DNA from 3 places in the Streptomyces sp. SD15 genome. Region 2 is predicted to be linked to each of the others. Evidence: riboswitches for the same ligand, from Rfam matches in the RefSeq annotation. Region 2 holds a riboswitch; each other region holds the start of a gene.
The links. Region 2 has a riboswitch for cobalamin ahead of ACX28W_RS21310 (ribonucleoside-diphosphate reductase subunit alpha). Riboswitches for the same ligand answer to the same signal wherever they lie in the genome.

Region 1 (6,981 bases), on a different contig from region 2:
GCGTGACCAGGACGGTACCGCCGATCCGTACCGAGACATTGCCGGATGTACCGACGACCAGCCCGTCGGCCACCGTCCGGCGGGCCGTCGCGACGAGCTCGTCCCACGCGTCCGCCACCTCCCGCGCACGCCCACCCTGTGCGCCCTCCCCCACGTCACCCGTATCCCGCGCGTCCCGCCGCTGCTCAGCCATGCCGCGATCCTGCCAGGCACGGGCGTCGATCCGCCGTCGGCGAGGGCACTGTAGGGCGGAACCTGCACGTCCGGAAGGTCGCATATCGCCATAGATCCCCCCTCCGGCAGCGATTGGCCGACGACCGACGGGCTGCCGATGATCTTCAGTTAATCTCTGGGGGATTTGTCGTGCACACTGCCATTCCGGGGGGAAATGTGGCTCGTGATCACAAACCATTCCGTCGTCATGCCCGCGTCATCGCGGCATCGGCCACCGTGGCGGCGCTGACCGCCGGGGGGACCGCCCTCGCCGGGTTTCCGGTCTCGGCGGCGAGCAAACCCAAGGGACATGACGTCTCCTCACACCAGAAGAACGTCAACTGGCAGAGTGCGAAAGCAAAGGGCGCCCGGTTCGTCTACGTCAAAGCGACCGAGTCCCACACGTACCGCAATCCGTATTTCAGCCAGCAGTACAACGGGGCGCGCAACACGGGGATCATCCGCGGCGCCTATCACTTCGCGCTGCCGAACAAGTCGTCCGGCACCGCCCAGGCCGCGCACTTCGTGCGCAACGGCGGCACCTGGCGCGCGGACGGCTGGACGCTGCCGCCCGCGCTCGACATCGAGTACAACCCGTACAGCAAGAAGAAGTGCTACGGCCTGAGCAAGGCCAAGATGGTGAGCTGGATCAAGGCGTTCAGTGCCGAGGTCAAGCGGGAGACCGGGCGCCGTCCGGTGATCTACACGACCACGCACTGGTGGAACACCTGCACCGGCGGCAGCCGCGCCTTCGCCGCGAACCACTCCCTGTGGCTCGCCCGCTACGACTCGGCGGACGCGGGGACACTGCCCGCCGGCTGGTCGTTCTGGACGTTCTGGCAGTACGACAACAGCGGCACCCTGCCGGGTGACCAGAATCTCTTCAACGGATCCCTGACTCAGCTCAAGAAGTTCGCCAAGGGCTAGCGGAGCCCAGTATTCCGCCTCCGTTCGAGTCACAGGGCCGCCCCTCCGGCATCATCGCCATCACAAGCGGAGGGGCGTTCCGCCGTTTGAGACACCCCAAAGCCTGCCTCAGTTCATCTTCCGTTCACCCAGGTTGCCTACGGTCCCCCTGCCACTGACGTCCAAGAGAAGCCTGGGTAAATGGAACACATCACGCTGCTCCTTGCTGTCGTGATCGTGACCGCTCTCGTGTTCGATTTCACGAACGGTTTCCACGACACTGCCAACGCGATGGCGACGACCATTTCGACCGGTGCTCTCAGACCCAAGACGGCGGTGGCCATGTCCGCCGTGCTGAACCTCGTCGGTGCGTTCCTCTCCGTGGAGGTCGCCAAGACGATCTCCGGCGGGATCATCAACGAAGAGGGCATTCGCACCGAAGTGATCTTTGCGGCGCTCGTCGGCGCCATCCTGTGGAATCTGCTGACCTGGCTTCTGGGTCTGCCCTCCAGTTCCTCCCACGCACTCTTCGGCGGCCTCATCGGCGCCGCGGTCATGTCGGCCGGCTGGTCGTCGGTGAACGGTTCGACCGTCGTCACCAAGGTGCTGATCCCCGCGGTCGCCGCGCCCATCGTGGCCGGACTCGCCGCGATGCTGGCCACCCGGCTGACGTACCGGATCGGCAACCGTGCCGACGAGAAGGCGACCGCCAAGGGCTACCGCGCGGGCCAGATCGCCTCCGCCGGACTGGTCTCCCTGGCCCACGGCACCAACGACGCGCAGAAGACGATGGGCATCATCACCCTCGCTCTGGTCACCGGCGGTGTCATCGCCCCGGGCTCGAACCCTCCCGTCTGGGTCATCGTCTCGGCCGGTGTGGCCATCGCGCTCGGCACCTACCTGGGCGGCTGGCGCATCATCCGCACCATGGGCAAGGGCCTCACCGACCTCGCGCCGCCGCAGGGCTTCGCCGCCCAGACCAGCGCCGCGAGCGCCATCCTGGCCTCCTCCCACATCGGCTTCTCGCTCTCCACCACCCAGGTCTGCTCCGGCGCCGTGATGGGCTCGGGCCTGGGCCGCAAGGGCGGTGTCGTCCGCTGGTCGACCGCGACCCGGATGTTCGTCGCGTGGGGCCTGACGCTGCCCGCCGCCGGTCTGGCCGGCGCCTGCGCCGAGTTCCTGACCAAGCAGGGCACGTGGGGCATCATCCTCACCGGCGCGCTGCTCGTGGCCGGCTCCGGCACCATCTGGACGCTCTCCCGCCGCCAGCCGGTCACCGTCGACAACGTCAACGAGGTCGCCGCCGAGCCCGCGGGCGTCGTCACCACGGCGATCGCCGCGGTCACCCCGCCGCCCGCCGGCACCGTCACCGACGACCTGAAGGCCACCATTCCGTCCCCGGGCACGGAGCCCACCCAGCCGGCCACGGTGTAAGGAATCAACAGCATGCACATCGACTGGGCAGCCCTGGGCTCCGTCTTCGGAGTCAGCCTCGTGACCACCGTGGCCCTCGTCGGCCTCTTCACCCTCGGCATCGTCGGCCTCTCCAAGCGCGAGTCGGCGTCGGCGCAGGGCGGCTCGGCCACGCTCGCGGTCACCGGCGCGTACGTCTGCTTCGCGGCGTGCGCGGCGGCGGTGTCGTACGGGATCTATCTGATCGTGGCCTGACAACCCGCGCGCTCCTGGCCGCGCCACACGCCCCTCGCCGCCCTGTTCATCGGTCGCCCTTTCCGGGCGCTGGTGAGCAGGGCGGTTCCTTTTCCGCGTCGGCGGGAAAGCGGCGGGACAGCTCGGCGTACCGCTCCCGTACCTTCGCGCAGAGCGTCGTGCCGAGCGCGAGCCACGACTCGTCCGGGCCGTCGGCCGACATCATCCCGGCGACGTTTACCACTGCTCGCGCCAGGAATTCATGCCAACTCGGTCTCGGCGGGCAGGTCGGCGTGGTGGCGGTGTGGGCCTCGGCACACTCTCCCCGCGCAGGTCAACAGCAAGTTGACGGGTCTTCCAGCCCCGTGGTGGACTGCCGGAGCCAAGTACGGCGACAGGAGAGGAAGCCGGTGTGAATCCGGCGCGGTCCCGCCACTGTCACCGGGGAAGGAAGTCCCCGGGAGCCAGGAACTCTCATCGCCGTCTCGTCGAACCAGGGCGTGGACACCCTGAGTGAGGACATATCGCCATGCGCGGCTGCCCAAGTGCGTTGTCTAGGACGCGAACGACCCGAACGACGGTTGTGCCCGACCTGACGGCCGGCTGAACCGATGCGTGCCGATCGCGTCTTCGCGTACGGCGCCGCCGCCGGACTCATCGGTGACCTGCTGCTCGGCGATCCGCGCCGCGGGCATCCGGTGGCCGCGTTCGGGCGGGCCGCCGGTGCCGTGGAGCGGGTGCTGTGGCGCGACCACCGCGGGTGGGGCGCGCTGCACACGGCCGTGTGCGTGGGCGGCGCCGCCGGGATCGCGGCGCTCGCGAGCCATTCCGTACGTCGATCTCGTACCGCTTCCGTCGCGCTGACCGCCGCCGCCACCTGGGCCGTCGTCGGAGGGACCTCCCTCGGGCGGGAGGCCCGGACGATCGGCGACGCGCTCGCGGTCGGTGATGTCGAGGCGGCCCGGGAGCGGCTGCCGCATCTGTGCGGGCGGGATCCCCAGGCTCTGGACGCGGACGGCGTCGCGCGGGCCGTCGTCGAGTCCGTCGCCGAGAACACCTCCGACGCCGTCGTGGGGGCTCTGGTGTGGGGGGCCGTGGGGGGCGTTCCCGGGCTGGTCGCCTTTCGTGCCGTGAACACGCTCGACGCCATGGTCGGGCACAGGTCCGCCAAGTACCGGCGGTACGGGTGGACTTCCGCGCGGCTCGACGATGTCGCGGGATGGCCGGGGGCGCGGCTCACGGCCGTACTCGCCGCTGCGGCCGGAGGGGATCCGCGGGGCGCCGTGCGCGCCTGGCGTGCGGACGCCGGCAAGCATCCGAGTCCCAACGCCGGGCCCGTGGAGGCCTCGTTCGCCGGGGCGCTCGGGGTGCGGCTCGGCGGGACCCTCTCGTACGGAGGAAGGGTCGAGCACCGGCCCGTACTCAATGACACGGGTCGCGCCGTCCGAGTCGACGACATCGAGCGGGCGGTACGGCTGTCGCGGCGCGTGAGCCTGCTCGCGCTCGGCGTGTGCACTGTCGGACGGATGCTATTCAAGGGAGACAAGTCATGAGCGGCGGTCTCCTTATCGCCGGCACCACCTCCGACGCCGGCAAGAGCGTCGTGACCGCCGGGATCTGCCGGTGGCTGGTGCGGCAGGGTGTCAAGGTCGCGCCCTTCAAGGCGCAGAACATGTCGCTGAATTCGTTCGTGACGCGTGAGGGCGCCGAGATCGGGCGGGCGCAGGCCATGCAGGCGCAGGCCGCGCGCGTCGAGCCCACCGCGCTCATGAATCCCGTACTGCTCAAGCCCGGCAGCGACAGGAGCAGTCAGGTCGTCCTCATGGGCAAGCCCGTGGGTGAGATGACCGCGCGTGGCTATCACGGCGGGCGGCAGGAAGCCCTCCTCGGGACCGTGCTGGACTGCCTCGCCGCATTGCGGGGCACGTATGACGCGGTGATCTGTGAGGGGGCCGGCAGTCCTGCCGAGATCAATCTGCGGCGGACCGACATCGTGAACATGGGGATCGCCCGGAATGCCCGGCTGCCCGTGCTCGTCGTCGGCGACATCGACCGCGGCGGCGTGTTCGCCTCGTTCTTCGGCACGGTCGCGCTGCTGAGCCCGGAGGATCAGGCGCTCGTCGCCGGGTTCCTCGTCAACAAGTTCCGCGGCGATGTGTCCCTGCTGGAACCCGGGCTCGACATGCTGCACGGCCTCACCGGGCGCCGCTCGTACGGCGTGCTGCCCTTCGCGCACGGCCTGGGTATCGACGAGGAGGACGGGCTGCGGGTCTCGCTGAGGGGTGCGGTGCGGGAGTCCGTGGTCGTTCCCCCCGTCGGCGAGGACGTGCTGCGCGTCGCCGTCTGCGCGATCCCCCTCATGTCCAACTTCACGGACGTGGACGCCCTGGCCGCCGAGCCGGGTGTCGTCGTGCGGTTCGTGGACCGGGCCGAGGAACTGGCCGACGCCGACCTCGTCGTCGTACCCGGAACCCGGGGGACGGTGAAGGCACTGGAGTGGCTGCGCGAGCGCGGACTCGCGGACGCCATCGAGCGGAGAGCCGCACAGGGCCGTCCCGTCCTCGGAATCTGCGGTGGCTTCCAGATCCTCGGCGAGCACATCGAGGACGAGGTCGAGTCGCGCGCCGGTCATGTCGACGGGCTCGGACTGCTCCCCGTACGCGTGCGGTTCGCGCGCGAGAAGATCCTCACCCGGCCCGTCGGGGAGGCGCTCGGCGAGCATGTCGAGGGGTACGAGATCCATCACGGCGTCGCCGACGTCACCGGCGGGGAAACCTTCTTGGACGGCTGCCGGGTCGGCGCCGTCTGGGGCACGCACTGGCACGGTTCGCTGGAGTCGGACGGGTTCAGGCGGGCCTTCCTGCGCGAGGTGGCGGCCGCTGCGGGCCGCCGGTTCGTGCCGGCCGCCGACACGTCGTTCGCGGCGCTGCGCGAGGAGCAGCTGGACCGGCTCGGCGATCTGATCGAGGAACACGCGGACACGGACGCGCTGTGGCGGCTCATCGAGTCCGGCGCGCCTTCAGGACTGCCTTTCATTCCACCGGGAGCGCCCGCATGAGCACAGTGTTGTTGTTGTCGACCGCCGACACGGATCTGCTGGCGGCCCGTGCCTCCGGCGCCGCGTACCGGATCGGCAATCCGACCCGCGTGGATGTCGCGGGCGAGCTGCCCGGACTTGTCGAGGGCGCGGACATCGCCGTCGTACGGCTGCTGGGCGGCAAGCGCGCCTGGGAGGACGGGCTCGCCTTCCTGAAGGCGTCGGGCATTCCGACCGTGCTGCTCGGCGGGGAGTCCGTACCGGACGCCGAGCTGATGGCCGAGTCGTCCGTGCCGGCCGGTGTCGTGGCCGAGGCACTGCGCTATCTCGTCGAGGGCGGCCCGGACAACCTGACCGAGCTGGCCCGCTTCCTCTCCGACACCGTCCTGCTCACCGGCGAGGGCTTCGAAGCGCCGCGGAAGATGGCCGAGTACGGCGTCCACGGCGAGCATGCGTTCGTCGAGGGCCGCCCGACGATCGGCGTGCTCTTCTACCGGGCGCACGAGCTGTCCGGCAACACCGCCTTCGTCGACACGCTGTGCGACGCGATCGAGGCACGAGAGGCCAACGCCCTTGCCGTGTACTGCGGTTCGCTGCGCGGCGCCGACGCGGGACTGTACGAGATCCTCAAAAAGGCCGACACGCTGGTCGCGACCGTGCTCGCGGCGGGCGGCACACACGCCTCGCAGGCATCCGCAGGCGGTGACGAGGAGGCCTGGGACATCGGGGCGCTCGGCGACCTCAACGTCCCTGTTCTGCAAGGACTTTGCCTCACCTCCTCGCAGGCCGCGTGGGAAGCGTCGGACGCCGCCCTCTCCCCCATGGACGCGGCGATGCAGGTCGCGATCCCGGAGTTCGACGGGCGGCTCATCACCGTGCCGTTCTCCTTCAAGGAGCAGGGCCCGGACGACGTTCCGGTGTACGTCGCCGACCCCGAGCGGGCCGCGCGCGTCGCCGGAATCGCCGTACGCCACGCCCGGTTGAAGCACAAGCCGAACGCGGACAAAAAGCTCGCGCTCGTCTTCACCGCCTACCCGACCAAGCACTCCCGGGTCGGCAACGCGGTGGGGCTCGACACGCCCGCCTCGGCGGTGCGGGTGCTGGACGCCCTCAAGGACGCGGGGTACGTGGTCGAGGGCCACCCCAACAACGGCGACGAGCTGATCCACCGGCTCATC
Region 2 (6,981 bases):
ACAACCTCGCCGGAATCCTGACCGTCCTCGCGATCTTTGTGATCCTGGCCCTGCCCGGGCTGATCGGGCTGGCCCACGAGCGGCGTATCGACCGTCAGCTCAGGGCTTCGTCACCACCACCGTCACCGTCCACTCCTGAAGGCCCTTGCACGACACCCGGCCCGGCTCGGTGGCGCACAACGGCCGGGACGAGCTGAGCTGTGCCGTGCCGGCCGAGACCGCCTCGAAGGCGGCGACGGCGTCGCCCGGCTGGATGACGATGCCGCTGTTGGTGGCCTCCAGGCCGCCGCCGCTGACCTTGACGGGCTCCCACGGCCGACTGGTGGTCCCGTCCAGGGCGAGACGGAGCACGCCGCCGGTCGTCAGACAGAACGTACGGCCGGTGTCAGCGGCGCCGAGCTCCGCCGGTGGTGCCGGGCAGCTCGCGTCGGTTTTCGTGGGGGACGGCGACACGGTGCCGCTGCCGGCCTCGTTGCCGCAGCCCGCCACGAGAAGCGTCAGCGCCACGAGGGCGAGGATCCGGTGCTGGGTCGTACGGCGCATGGGGTGACCTCCTTACCGCTTGGACGTGCCACCCGCGCCGCGGGATCCACCGGATCCTCGCCTGGTCGGAATGTGACGACAGGGCCTAGAAGTCCTCGTCGAACCCGACCGAGCCCTCCACCGCCACCTGGTACGCCGAGGGGCGCCGCTCGAAGAAGTTGGTCAGTTCCTGGACGCCCTGGAGCTCCATGAAGGAGAAGGGGTTCTCGGAGCCGTACACGGGCGCGAAGCCCAGCCGCTGGAGGCGCTGGTCGGCGACGCACTCCAGGTACTGGCGCATCGATTCGGTGTTCATACCCGGGAGACCCTCACCGCACAGGTCGCGCCCGAACTGAAGCTCGGCCTCGACGGCCTCCCGGAGCATGTCGGTCACCTGCTGCTGAAGCTGGTCGTCGAAGAGTTCCGGCTCCTCCTTGCGGACGGTGTCGACCACCTCGAACGCGAAGGACATGTGCATGGTCTCGTCGCGGAACACCCAGTTGGTGCCCGTGGCCAGGCCGTGCAGCAGCCCCCGCGACCTGAACCAGTAGACGTACGCGAAGGCCCCGTAGAAGAAGAGCCCCTCGATGCACGCGGCGAAGCAGATGAGGTTGAGGAGGAAGCGGCGGCGGTCGGCCTTGGTCTCCAGGCGGTCCAGCTTCTCCACCCCCTCTGTTCCATCAAATGCAGCCATCCACTTGAAGCAGAACTCGGCCTTCTCGCGGATGGACGGGATGTTCTCGACGGCCGCGAAGGCCGCCGCCCTGTCCTCCGGATCGGGCAGGTAGGTGTCGAGCAGCGTCAAGTAGAACTGGACGTGCACGGCCTCCTCGAAGAGCTGCCGCGACAGGTACAGGCGCGCCTCGGGGGAGTTGATGTGCTTGTAGAGGGTCAGGACCAGGTTGTTCGCCACGATCGAGTCACCCGTCGCGAAGAACGCGACCAGGCGGCCGATCATGTGCTGCTCGCCCGGCGACAGCTTCGCGAGGTCGGCGACGTCCGAGTGGAGGTCGACCTCCTCGACGGTCCAGGTGTTCTTGATCGCGTCCCGGTAGCGCTCGTAGAAGTCCGGGTAGCGCATGGGGCGGAGCGTCAGCTCGAAGCCGGGGTCGAGAAGATTCTGGGTGCTGGGCATTACTGGCAGGCCTCGCAGGACTCGGGGTTTTCGAGGGAGCAGGCGACGGCGTCTTCGTCGGGCGTCTGCTGTACGGGGATCGTGGCCTGCGCCCGGGCGGCGCGGGCGATGCGTGTCGCCGGGCGTGAGCGCAGGTAGTACGTCGTCTTCAGGCCCTGCTTCCAGGCGTACGCGTACATCGAGGAGAGCTTGCCGATGGTCGGCGTCTCCAGGAAGAGGTTCAGCGACTGGGCCTGGTCCAGGAACGGCGTGCGGGCGGCGGCCATGTCGATGAGGCCGCGCTGGGGGATCTCCCACGCCGTGCGGTACAGGTCGCGGACCTCCTGGGGGACCCCGGTGAAGCCCTGCACCGAGCCGCTCGACTCGCGCAGCGCCTCCCGGGTCTGCGCGTCCCACACGCCGAGCTGCTTCAGCTCGTCCACCAGGTAGGAGTTGACCTGGAGGAACTCGCCGGAGAGCGTCTCGCGCTTGAAGAGGTTCGACACCTGCGGCTCGATGCACTCGTACACGCCCGCGATGGAGGCGATGGTGGCCGTGGGCGCGATGGCGAGGAGGAGCGAGTTGCGCATGCCCACGGTGGCGATACGTTCCCGCAGGGCGGCCCAGCGCTCCGGCCAGGTCAGTTCGACGTCGTAGTGGTCGGGGTGGAGCACGCCGCGGGCGGTCCTGGTGCGGGACCAGGCGGGCAGGGGGCCGTTGCGCTCCGCGAGGTCGGTCGAGGCCTCGTAGGCGGCGAGCATGATGCGCTCGGCGATCCGGGTGGAGAGGGCCTTGGCCTCGGGGGAGTCGAAGGGCAGGCGGAGCTTGAAGAGGACGTCCTGGAGGCCCATCGCGCCCAGGCCCACCGGACGCCACTTGGCGTTGGAGCGGCCCGCCTGCTCGGTCGGGTAGAAGTTGATGTCGACGACGCGGTCGAGGAAGGTGACGGCGGTGCGGACGGTGGCGTCCAGACGCTCCCAGTCGATGCCGTCGCCGACGACGAAGGCGCCGAGGTTGACCGAGCCCAGGTTGCAGACCGCCGTCTCGCCGTCGTCCGTGACCTCGAGGATCTCGGTGCAGAGGTTCGAGGAGTGGACGGTGTGGCCGGGCTCCGCCGTCTGGTTGGCGGTGCGGTTGGCGGCGTCCTTGAAGGTCAGCCAGCCGTTGCCGGTCTGCGCGAGGGTGCGCATCATGCGGCCGTAGAGGTCGCGGGCCGGGATGGTCTTCTTGGCCAGGCCGTCGGCTTCGGCCTTGCGGTAGGCCGCGTCGAACTCCTCGCCCCACAGGTCGACCAGCTCGGGCACGTCGGCGGGGGAGAAGAGGGACCACTGCCCGTCGGCGTCGACCCGGCGCATGAACTCGTCCGGGATCCAGTGCGCGAGGTTCAGATTGTGCGTACGGCGGGCGTCTTCGCCGGTGTTGTCGCGCAGCTCCAGGAACTCCTCGACGTCCGAGTGCCAGGTCTCCAGGTAGACCGCGGCGGCGCCCTTGCGCCGGCCGCCCTGGTTCACCGCGGCGACCGAGGCGTCGAGGGTCTTCAGGAACGGGACGATGCCGTTGGAGTGTCCGTTCGTGCCGCGGATCAGCGAACCGCGGGAGCGGATGCGGGAGTACGACAGGCCGATGCCGCCCGCGTGCTTGGAGAGCCGGGCCACCTGGTGGTAGCGGTCGTAGATGGAGTCCAGCTCGTCCAGAGGGGAGTCGAGGAGATAGCAGGACGACATCTGCGGGTGACGCGTGCCGGAGTTGAAGAGTGTGGGGGAGGAGGGGAGGTAGTCGAGGCGGCTCATCAGGCCGTAGAGGGCGGCGACTTCGTCGACGGCGCGGGTCCCCGTTTTTGGATTGAGCACAGTGTCCTCGGCCAGACCGCTCGCGACCCGGAGCATGAAGTGCTGCGGGGTCTCGATGACGCGCCGGGTGATCGGGTGCCGGAGCAGGTAGCGGCTGTGCAGGGTGCGCAGGCCGAAGTAGCCGAAGCGGTCGTCCCCGTCGGTGTCGATCAGTGCGTCCAGGCGGCCCGTGTGCAGGCGTACGAACTCTGCCGTGCCGTCGGCGATCAGGCCCTCGCGGTGGCCGACGGCGACCGACTCGGAGAAGGAGCGCACGCCCTGCGAGGCGGCCTCGGCGGCGATGCTGACCGTCAGCAGCCTGGCGGCCAGCCGCGAGTACGCGGGGTCCTCGGAGATGAGGCCCGCGGCCGCCTCGGTGGCCAGCTCGCGCAGCTCCGTGTCGTCCGCATGCGCGGACCGGCCGCGCAGCGCGGCGGCGGCGACCCGGCCAGGGTCGGCGTCGGGGAGGTCGGCGGTGAGGTCGGTCAGGGTACGCAGCAGCGTGGTACCGGGACCGTCCTTCTCCACCGGGGCCTGCTCCGTGGAAGCTGAAACCGGATCGGCTGGCGCGATGGTCACTGGGGGCTCTCCCTCGCTCGGCACGGGGCCAGGGGAAAGCGGCGGGGCACACGAGCGCGCACGGCGTCGCGTCCACCAGCCCATTCCACGAGGCCCGGACGTCGTCGGCGCCCGGGCCGGGTGGCCGGGGCGCGCTGTCGACAGGTCCTCGGACTGAAACTCGTACGCGAATACATACGTATGCGCACAAGTACACCGTTGCGGGACAGTTCCGGATTCGCACCGGATTCCCCTGCGACGACAGCGAGCACGAGCATACATCTAGTGCCGGGTCGCGGGAGCACCCCCACATGTTGTGTCACGGCGGCCTCAGAGGGGGCTACGGAGTGTGCTGGAGCGTCAACTCGTAGGTGATCAGGAGGAGGTCGTCGAGGTGCGGGATGGGGTTCCAGTCGCGCTCGGGGGTACGGGTGAAGCCGAGGCGCGCGTAGATGCGGTGGGCCGTGTGCATGGTGCGCTGGGTGGAGAGCACGACGCGTCCGCAGCCTTCGATGGCGCGTGCGCGGTCGACACAGGCGCGTACGAGGGCCTCGCCGACGCCTCGGCGGCGGGCTTCCGGCGCGACGGCGAGCATACGGATCTCGGCCTCGCCGGGCCGGGCGATGTCGGCCATGGGTCCGCCGGCCGGGACGAAGGTCACGCCGCCCCACACCTGGTCCCGCTCCGTGGCGACCAGCACCTCGGCCGCCGCGGCCCGCTGCGCGACGTCGCGCAGCTGCCCGAGGTACCCGTCGCTCTCGCCGAAGTCGAGCAGTCCGTCACCGAGATAGGCCTGCGCGGTGATCTCGCCGACGCGCTCGTACTCCTCGGGCCGGGCCCGCCTGATGACGATGTCCATGCCGTGCAGTGTGCCGCAATCCTTTAGCCCGTCCGGCGTTTGAGGACGAGGCCGTTCAGGCCGAAGCGGGGGTCTGGGGGCGGCAGCCCCCAGGGATGGGACGGGTAGGGGCGGCGGGGGCGAAAATCCGCCCCCGCCGCCCCTACCCGCATCCGCACCCGGTGGCTAGTGAGCCGCGCCCGCCGTGGCCGGCGGCAGCTCCACCGCGACGCCCGGCTCCCCCGCGTCCGCCGTGTAGTCCTCCGGAGACGTCTCGTCGACGCCGTCAGGGGCCTTGAAGGCACGCAGGGCGAAGGTGAGGACGACGGTCACGATCACATTCAGCACGAACGCCGTCAGGCCGATGTAACCGATCTCCCCGATGCCGGGGATCTCCTTCGAGCTGCCGCCGAAGTGCTTCTGGGTCGGGGACGCGACGCCGTACGCGGCGAGCGTGCCGTAGAGCATGCCGACCGCCCAGCCCGCGAGCAGCGCCCAGCGGTGGAACCAGCGCGTGAACAGGCCGCCGACCAGGGCCGGGAAGGTCTGCAGGATCCAGATGCCGCCCAGGAGCTGGAAGTTGATGGCGACCGTCTTGTCCATGGTGAGGACGAAGGCCAGCGCGCCCACCTTCACCAGCAGGGAGACCAGCTTGGAGACCTTGGTCTCCTGCTGCGGGGTGGCGTCCGGCTTGATGAAGTCCTTGTAGATGTTGCGGGTGAAAAGGTTCGCGGCCGCGATGGACATGATGGCGGCCGGGACCAGCGCGCCGATGCCGATGGCCGCGAAGGCCACGCCCGCGAACCAGTCCGGGAACATGTTCTCGAAGAGCTGCGGGATGGCGAGCTGGCCGTTGGTGACCTTCACCCCGGCCGCGATCGCCATGAACCCGAGCAGGGCGAGCAGGCCCAGCATCAGCGAGTACAGAGGGAGGATCGTGGTGTTGCGGCGGATCACCTCGCGGCTGCGGCTGGAGAGCGTCGCCGTGATCGAGTGCGGGTACATGAACAGCGCGAGCGCGGAGCCGAGCGCGAGGGTGGCGTAGGTCCATTGCCCGGCCTCGGCGGGGACGACCCCGCCCGCGCCGGCCGCCGTGTACTTGTCGTTCGCCGCCTTGAAGATCTCGTCGAAGCCGCCCAGCTTGATCGGGATGTAGATGATCGCCACCGCGATGACGATGTAGATCAGCGTGTCCTTCACGAAGGCGATGAGGGCGGGGGCCCGCAGGCCCGACGAATACGTGTACGCGGCCAGCACTCCGAAGGCGATGAGCAGCGGCAGGTCCTTGATGAACCAGTTCGTCCCCTCGCCGCCGCCGACGCCCATCACGTCCAGGACGGCCTGGATGCCGACCAGCTGGAGCGCGATGTACGGCATCGTGGCGAGGATGCCGGTCACGGCGACCGCCAGCGACAGGCCCTTCGAGCCGAAGCGCCCGCGCACGAAGTCCGAGGTCGTCACGTATCCGTGCTTGTGCGAGACCGACCACAGGCGGGGCAGGAAGGTGAAGATCAGGGGATAGACCAGGATCGTGTACGGCACGGCGAAGAAGCCGGCCGCGCCCGCCGCGTAGATGGCGGCCGGTACGGCGACGAAGGTGTACGCCGTGTAGAGGTCACCGCCGAGCAGGAACCAGGTGACCCAGGTGCCGAACGACCGTCCGCCCAGGCCCCATTCGTCGAGGCTGTGCTCGTCGTCGGCCTTGCGCCAGCGCGCGGCCAGGAAGCCCATGACCGTGACGGCCAGGAAGAAGAAGATGAAGACGGCGAGTGCGACGCCGTTCACGCCGTCGTTCATGCTTCGGGACCGCCCTTCGGAGTGGTGCGGGCGCGCTGGTCACGCTGCCACAGCTGGTACGCGATCACCGTGAGCGCCGTGGATACGAGCACCCACAGCATCTGGTACCAGTAGAAGAACGGGATGCCGATGAAGGTGGGGTCCGTCTTGGCGTACGAGCCGACCCACAGCATCGCCACGAAGGGGGCGAACAGACACAGGACGATCACGACGCGGACCGGTGTCACCACCGGTGGCTTCACTTCGGGCACATCTGACATTCGGCGGCTCCGTCCCCTCACTGGGCACCTGTGATCGCTTGTGATCACCTGCGTAACGCGCAG
Region 3 (6,981 bases), on a different contig from region 2:
GGGCGGCCAGCTCGTCCGCCGTGCGCGGACCGGGTTCCGCGTCGGCCAACTGTCCCCGTGCGCGGAGCAGTTGCGCCGCGGCGATGCCCCATGGCAGCCGGAGCCCCGCCTGCTGGAGGAGATCCGTGCGGGCCAGTGTCCCGGCCGCGGGTCCCATGCGTACACCGGACGGGGTGAGCAGCGCCGCGTCGTCGGCCCAGCGCAGGGCGAGGTCCACGTCGTGCGTGGCCATCACCACGGTGGTGCCGCTCCTACGGAGGGCGTCGAGGGTGGCGAGCAGCCGCTCCTGACCATCGGGGTCGAGCCCCGCGGTCGGCTCGTCGAGGATCAGCACGCGCGGCCGCATCGCGACGGCACCCGCGATCGCGGTCCGCTTGCGCTGCCCGTACGAGAGCAGATGCGTGGGCCGGTCGGCCAGAGCGGTGATGTCCAGGGCGGCGAGCGCCTCGTCGACCCGCGCCCGCACCTCGGGGTCGGGCAGGCCGAGGTTCAGCGGCCCGAACGACACGTCCTGGGCGACGGACGCGGCGAACAGCTGGTCGTCCGGGTCCTGCACCACCAGCTGGACCGTGGTCCGCAGCCGGGTCAGGCCCTTGCGGTCGTAACGGACCGGGCGGCCCTCGACGGTCAACTGGCCGGTGCGCGGCCGCAGTCCGCCGCTGAGCAGCCGCATCAACGTGGTCTTGCCGCTGCCGTTGCGGCCGAGCAGAGCGAGCGCGCGTCCTTCCCGCACCTCGAAGTCGAGGCCGTCGAGCACGGGCGGGCCGTCCTCGTACGCGAAGGACGCGCCGCAGAGTGCGACGAGGGCGGGCTCGCTCATGTCAGCGGCCTTTCGAGTACGAAGGTGAGTACGGCCACGGCTGCGAGCAGCGCGAGACTCGCGGCCGTGAAGCGGACGGAGACGCGGGCCTCGGGCACCAGAACGCGCAGAGTGCCGTCGTAGCCGCGTCCGGCGAGCCCGGCCTGCAGCCGCGTCGCCCGGTCGAAGGCCCGGACGAACGCGGTGGCGCCGAGCCCGGACAGGGAGCGCCAGGTGGCGGCCCGTGTGGTGTGCCCGAGCCGGGCGGCCTGCGCGTCCCGGATCCGGCGCACGGAGTCCAGGAGCAGGAAGCTCATCCGGTACGTCACCAGCGCCACGTCGATCACGGGCGCGGGCACCCCGGCCCGCACCAGGCGCGGCAGCAGGTCGGACATCGGCGTGGTGAACGCGAACAGCAGCACGCCGAGCGAGGCGGCCGAGGTGCGCAGCAGCAGTTCCCCGGCGCGCACCGGCCCCCCGTCGGCCAGGGTCACGAACCCGTCCGGGCCGCCGACCTGCACGAGCAGCGTGACCGCTCCGGTCACACAGAAGCCGAGCGGAACGCGGTAGGCGCGCCAGAGCCGGCGCCAGGGTACGCCCGCCGGGCCGAGCAGCACGGCGAGGGCCGTGACGAGCACGAGAGGGGCTCCTGGCCAGGGAGGCAGTGAGATCGCGAGCAGGGTGAGCCCCAGCCCGAGCACGGCTTTGTCCACGGGGTGGCGGCGGCGCCAGTGGCTGCTGTGCGCCGCCGCGTCGATCGGCAGCACGGGTCTCAGGCCCGCCCCGCCGTGGATTTCCCGGTGGTCTGCGTGCCCGTCCCGGCAGGGGCCGTTCCTTCGTGAGCCCGGGCTCGCAGCTCGCCCTGGCGCCGGCCGCGGCGCAGGCCGAAGTAGTAGGCGAGGACGCCCGCGCCGATCGCGGCCTGGAGGGCGAACAGCGCCGACTCGATCTCGCCGGACGGCGGTTCGTACAGGGGCGAGAACCAGGGCTCGTAGTCCGGATCGATCTCGGTGATCGCCGTCTCCGCCTCGGCGTCGGCGCCGGTGAACGGCTCTTCCTTGTGGTCGCCGAGGCCGAGGGCCAGCGGCAGGACCGCGAGCGCGGCCACGAGGAGCAGCAGCAAGGCGTTGATCTTCGTGTTTCTGCTCATCGGGCCACCGCCTCGGTCTTCTTGCCGGCCAGCAGGACCCCGACCCGGGTCAGCTCACCCTTGCTGGACTGCACCAGCAGCCGCATCACCAACACCGTGAGCAGCCCCTCGCTCACCGCCAGCGGGATCTGGGTGACCGCGAAGATGGAGCCGAACTTGCCGAGCGCGCCCAGAAATCCGCTGCTGGGGTCGGGGAACGCGAGCGCCAACTGCACGCTGGTGACGCAGTATGTGGACAGGTCGGCGACGAACGCGCCGAAGAACACCGCGACCATCAGCGGCACGTCGAACCGCCGCAACAGCCGGTAGATCGCGTACCCGGCCCAGGGCCCGACGATCGCCATCGAGAAGACGTTGGCGCCGAGCGTGGTCAGGCCGCCGTGCGCGAGCAGCAGCGCCTGGAAGAGCAGGGTGATGGTGCCCAGCACCGCCATGATCGGCGGCCGGAACAGGATGGCGCCGAGCCCCGTGCCGGTGGGATGCGAGCAACTCCCGGTCACGGAGGGCAGCTTCAGCGCGGACAGGACGAACGTGAAGGCTCCGGAGGCGCCCAGGAGCAGGGTGCTCTCGGGATGCTCCCTGACCTCACGGGTGAGGGACCGTACTCCGTGGACGACGAATGGCGCTGACGCGACGCTCCAGGCGACCGCGTGCGCAGGGGGCAGAAAACCCTCGGCTATGTGCATGGCTCAGCAGACCCTCTCCAGCACCTCGTGGATGGTTGACGCGCCTTGGCCGGTCTCCTGGCTGACGGGTACCACCGCCCGTACTCCGCCTTCCCGGGTCCGAGGACCCAGTGGCTGCCCGCGAGGGCTGGAGCCGAACTTCCCGATCACAGTGGCGAGGGCCGCACCGGTATCACACCGGATTTCCCGTGCACCAAGGCGTGGTGACAGTAGTGCGCGCACAGGGAGGGTGACAAGCGGGGCACAGAGGCGTGAAGGCGGCGCATGTGCTCACACCTGGCTCCGAGCCTTTGCCTGCGCTTGAATTCACCGACCACAGTCCGTGCACAAGGGAGCCACAAGTGTCGCGCCTCACATCGCCGTTCAGCCTTCGCCGTACCGGCGTCCTCACCGCGGTCGCGCTCGCGGTCGCCGTCGCCACCGCCGGACCGGCGGCGGCCCATGCGGAGGTCGAGGCGGAGGGCGCCCGTGCCCTCGACCAGAACGTCGCGCTGACCTTCACCGCGGAGTCGGAGACCGGCTCCGCCGGGATCAGCAAGCTGGAGGTGATCCTGCCCGAAGACATCACCCCGCAGGACATCTCCTACAAGGAAGGGCCCAAGGGCTGGAAGCTCGCGCCCACCAACCGGGGGTACATCGTGTCCGGGCCGAAGCTCGCGGTGGGCGAGGACGCCGAGTACGTCGTCACCGTACGGCAGTTGCCCGACGTCAAGGTGCTGGACTTCAAGACCCTGCAGACCTACAGCGACGGCCAGGTCGACCGCTGGATCGAGTTGGACGACGAGGCGAGCGGGGACGGCCACGGCCACGGCCATCCGGCACCCCGCTTGGAGCTGAAGCCCGCCGCCCCCGGCGCCGAACCCATCAGCCCCAGCCCCACCGGACAGACGACGACGGCCACGCCCACGCCCTCGCCCAGCACCGGCTCGGGCGAGCCCACCTCCGGGGAGTCGTCGGCGTCCGCGGAACCGGTGGCGAAGGAAACGGACGACGACGGTATGTCCGTCGCCGTGCCCGTCGGTATCGGCATCGCCGTCCTCGCGATCGGCGGCGCGGTGTGGTGGCTCAGGAGCCGTCGCGGCGGCGCCGCCGCCTGACGGCCGCAGCCCCCTCGTACGAAACCTCCCGCCCAGTCCCCAGCAGTAGCTCGTGGCACAGGCAGGGGCGGCGGTGATGGAGTCACAGCGCCGCCATCACCCGGCGCGAGATGTGTCCGTGCCGCCGTGAGGTGCCGTTCAACCTTCTCGACGGCCGGGCCGCTGCCGGCGGGGGGCGGGCCGCGGAGGGGAGGCCTGGTGGATGCGGCGGGCCAGTGCACCGAACCGGTGGAAGACCTCACGCCCCGCCCCGGGGGACAGGACCGCACCGTGCAGCGGCCGGCCCGGCACCCCGGTGACCACCACCGCCCGCAGGCGCTCATCGGCGGCCACCAGCCGGGGCGCGGCCGCGCCCAGCGACGGAGCCCACGTCCGGTACGCCCGCTTGTGGACCTGGGAAGACGGCGGCGGCCTGTACGGCTCAGCATCGTCGACCCGTACAGGCCGCTGCCCGACCGCGGAGGAGCTGTCCTGGCCGCACGTCGGGGCCGGACACGTCCCGTCAGCCGATCGTGCTACGGCGCTGTCATCGACCAGGCGGCGAGTTACGCCTTTGCAGTCTCGATTTTGCGGTCATGAGTTTTCCCCAGAGGTGCGGGGTTTCGTGTGCAGGTAGAGGTCGCGCAGCAGGCAGACCTCGGACAGGTGGTGGATCAGTTCGCGGTGGATGTGCAGCACCAGGTCGGCCATGGGCAACTCGGGGAAGGGCTCCTTCGCGCCGACCGGGACCCGGAGCCCGGCGTCGCCGAGGCCGCGCACCCCGGCCAGCCAGATGTCGAGTTGGGTCTCGAGCTGGTCGAGCGCGGTGGCCGCGCTACCGGCGTACTCCCAGGTCTCGTACGACGCCGCCGGCGCGCCGAAGTGCGCCGCGTTGCGCGCGGCGAGCACGCCGACGATGACGTGACCGAGGCGCCAGGCGATCGTGGTGAAGGCCGCGGGGACCGGCTGGGGGGAGGTGTAGTCCATCGTGAAGTCCCCGGCACCGAGCTGCACGGGTGCCGTCGAGCTGCCGCGCGGCTGCACGCTCCAGACGTCCGGTACCGGCGACCAGAAGTATTCGTCGTCGGTGAGGCCCTCGAGCCGGGCTCGGAGCTGGTGGTTCCAGTGGAACTCCCACTGCTCGCGCAGCGTCCGGTTCAAGTCGAGTTCGTTTGCGTCCATGGCGCCCACCCTGACACCTCTAGCGGACAGGATCGGTCCGCTATCTCTGGCAGGGTGGGCGCCATGGACGTGGCAAGCGGTGACGAGCGCGGTACGACGGAGCGGGTGCTCACCCTGCTCGGGCTGCTGCAGCAGCGCCAGGTCTGGACCGGACCCGAGCTCGCCGACCGGCTCGAGGTAACGCCGCGCACAGTACGGCGCGATGTCGAGCGACTGCGCGCCCTTGGCTATCCCGTGCATGCCAGTCAGGGTGTCGGCGGCGGCTACCAATTCGGTCCGGGGCAGGACCTGCCGCCGCTGCTTCTCGACGACGAGGAGGCGATCGCCACCGCGGTCTCACTGCTCGCCGGCGCGGGTGGCGCGGTCGCCGGCGACGCCGCACTCCGGGCGCTGACCAAGCTCGACCAGGTGCTGCCCACCCGGTTGCGACACGAGGTACGCGCGCTCGCCGGCTCGGTGGCACTTTTGCCCGCGCGCGGCGCCCGACACGGCGACGTACGTGCAGGAGGGCGTGGCGAGCCGGGTCTACCCGCACCAGGCGCGCTTCCTCGTGCACGCGTCGGCCGACACGGTGCGCGCGCAGATTTCGGCGTCGGCGGCCGTCGTGCGACGACGCGGGAGCGAGCTCTGCGAGGTGCTCAGTGGCGCTGCCGGCCTCGATGCCGTCCGGCATGGTCACCCAGGTGCGCCCGCCACGGCGAGATGAGATGAACGCGTACTACCGGGCCTTGCCACTCTGCGATCCGGGCAAACTACCACCGAATCGTCACACGGGAGACGCCAACGCATGAATACGCCACCATCGCCACCTGGAGCGGAGCGGACTGACGGATCATCCGTCCAGATCGGCGCTCTCGTTCCGCTGACTCGGCCTGGCTGGGTCGAGGCAGGCCAACACTTGCTCGCCGGCCTCGAGCTGGCCGTTCGCGAAGTCAATGACGCCGGCGGGATCGCCGGAAGACCACTCGAGCTGGTGGTCCGAGACACCGCGGCTGATCCACAGAGGGCCGCGGCGGCCGTAGACGAATTGGCTCGCCTGGGCGTGGCTGCCTTGGCGGGGGAGTATCACAGCGTCGTCGCTCGCGCCGCTGCCGCCAGGGCCGACGCCCTCGGCCTGCCGTTCCTCTGCTCGTCAGCGGTTCTCGACGCGCTCACCGAACAGCCGACGGAATGGGTCGCGCGCCTCTCCCCGCCGCAGTCCCGCGGCTGGCAGATCTACGCAGACTTTCTCCTCAGCGCGGGCCACAGCCGAATCGCCGTAGCAGCCCAGCCGAGTGTCTACTGGGCATCTGGGGCCCGCATTCTGCGGGACTGCCTCGCTCCACGCGGCGGCACCGTCATCGAACTCGACATGCGCGCGCTCGCCCCCACGGCCGTGTGCGACGAACTCGTCGACCATCGCGCGACAGCCCTCCTTCTTCTGGTCGGCCACCCGGAGCCGGCAGTGTCGATCGTCAAGTCTGTCCGCCGCGACCAGCGCCTCGCCGAGATCATGATTGGTGCTCCGGCCGGGCAACCGGAGTTCGCCGAATGGGCGACGTTGCTGGGCGACGACAGCGCCGCGATCCCGTTCTTGCGCTACCTGCCCGAGCGCCTCAGCCCACTCGGTGCACGAGTTGAGACGGCCCTGCGCGAGCGGCTGGCCGAAGCGCCCTCCTTCGTCGCCTTCGAGGGCTACGACACGGTCGCCGTCCTCGCCGATGTGCTGCGTTCTCACGGCACGGACCGGGCGCGCACTGCCGAATCCTGGCCGCGCGTTGCAGTCGAAGGCACCCGCGGGCAGATCCGGTTCTCCCGCACGCCAGGCATCAACGTGTGGCAATGGGCTTGGACGCCGATCCAAGTCGTTGATCGAGATCCGGCGGAACCCGATCGCTTTCGGATCCTTCACGCCGGCTGAGAGAGCACGGAGGTCCGACTGCCCAGATCTGTCCGAACTTGAGGCTGTCTACCTGCACAACCGATCCTCCGCGCGCCACAACGTTCAGTTGTGCACGCCTAGGGTGAACCAGTGGACACCGAGGCATTGCGATCGTTCGTCCGGGCGGCCGAGCTCGGACAGTTGCAACATGCGGCCGATGAGCTGGG

Region 1: linked by a shared signal. The riboswitch ahead of ACX28W_RS32820 (cobalamin biosynthesis protein) and the one ahead of ACX28W_RS21310 (ribonucleoside-diphosphate reductase subunit alpha) in region 2 are both predicted to bind cobalamin.
Region 3: linked by a shared signal. The riboswitch ahead of ACX28W_RS36035 (energy-coupling factor ABC transporter permease) and the one ahead of ACX28W_RS21310 (ribonucleoside-diphosphate reductase subunit alpha) in region 2 are both predicted to bind cobalamin.

The regions. Positions count from the first base shown of each region.
Region 1 is NZ_JBTLMO010000043.1:41,210-48,190, forward strand. Features, by position in the region: gene ACX28W_RS32795 (class II aldolase/adducin family protein) at 1-193, opposite strand, end outside; gene ACX28W_RS32800 (lysozyme) at 391-1,140, shown strand; gene ACX28W_RS32805 (inorganic phosphate transporter) at 1,321-2,553, shown strand; gene ACX28W_RS32810 (hypothetical protein) at 2,566-2,787, shown strand; gene ACX28W_RS32815 (hypothetical protein) at 2,834-2,992, opposite strand; cobalamin riboswitch at 3,119-3,259, shown strand; gene ACX28W_RS32820 (cobalamin biosynthesis protein) at 3,378-4,319, shown strand; gene ACX28W_RS32825 (cobyric acid synthase) at 4,316-5,824, shown strand; gene cobN (cobaltochelatase subunit CobN) at 5,821-6,981, shown strand, end outside.
Region 2 is NZ_JBTLMO010000020.1:103,827-110,807, forward strand. Features, by position in the region: gene ACX28W_RS21300 (hypothetical protein) at 100-543, opposite strand; gene ACX28W_RS21305 (ribonucleotide-diphosphate reductase subunit beta) at 629-1,657, opposite strand; gene ACX28W_RS21310 (ribonucleoside-diphosphate reductase subunit alpha) at 1,657-4,044, opposite strand; cobalamin riboswitch at 4,167-4,301, opposite strand; gene ACX28W_RS21315 (GNAT family N-acetyltransferase) at 4,364-4,882, opposite strand; gene mctP (monocarboxylate uptake permease MctP) at 5,048-6,658, opposite strand; gene ACX28W_RS21325 (DUF3311 domain-containing protein) at 6,655-6,918, opposite strand.
Region 3 is NZ_JBTLMO010000054.1:26,073-33,053, reverse strand. Features, by position in the region: gene ACX28W_RS36050 (energy-coupling factor ABC transporter ATP-binding protein) at 1-820, opposite strand, end outside; gene cbiQ (cobalt ECF transporter T component CbiQ) at 817-1,566, opposite strand; gene ACX28W_RS36040 (energy-coupling factor ABC transporter substrate-binding protein) at 1,572-1,949, opposite strand; gene ACX28W_RS36035 (energy-coupling factor ABC transporter permease) at 1,946-2,635, opposite strand; cobalamin riboswitch at 2,666-2,848, opposite strand; gene ACX28W_RS36030 (DUF1775 domain-containing protein) at 2,977-3,732, shown strand; gene ACX28W_RS36025 (hypothetical protein) at 3,871-4,065, opposite strand; gene ACX28W_RS36020 (DinB family protein) at 4,306-4,893, opposite strand; partial or broken gene ACX28W_RS36015 (helix-turn-helix transcriptional regulator) at 4,957-5,560, shown strand; gene ACX28W_RS36010 (ABC transporter substrate-binding protein) at 5,681-6,793, shown strand; gene ACX28W_RS36005 (LysR family transcriptional regulator) at 6,905-6,981, shown strand, end outside.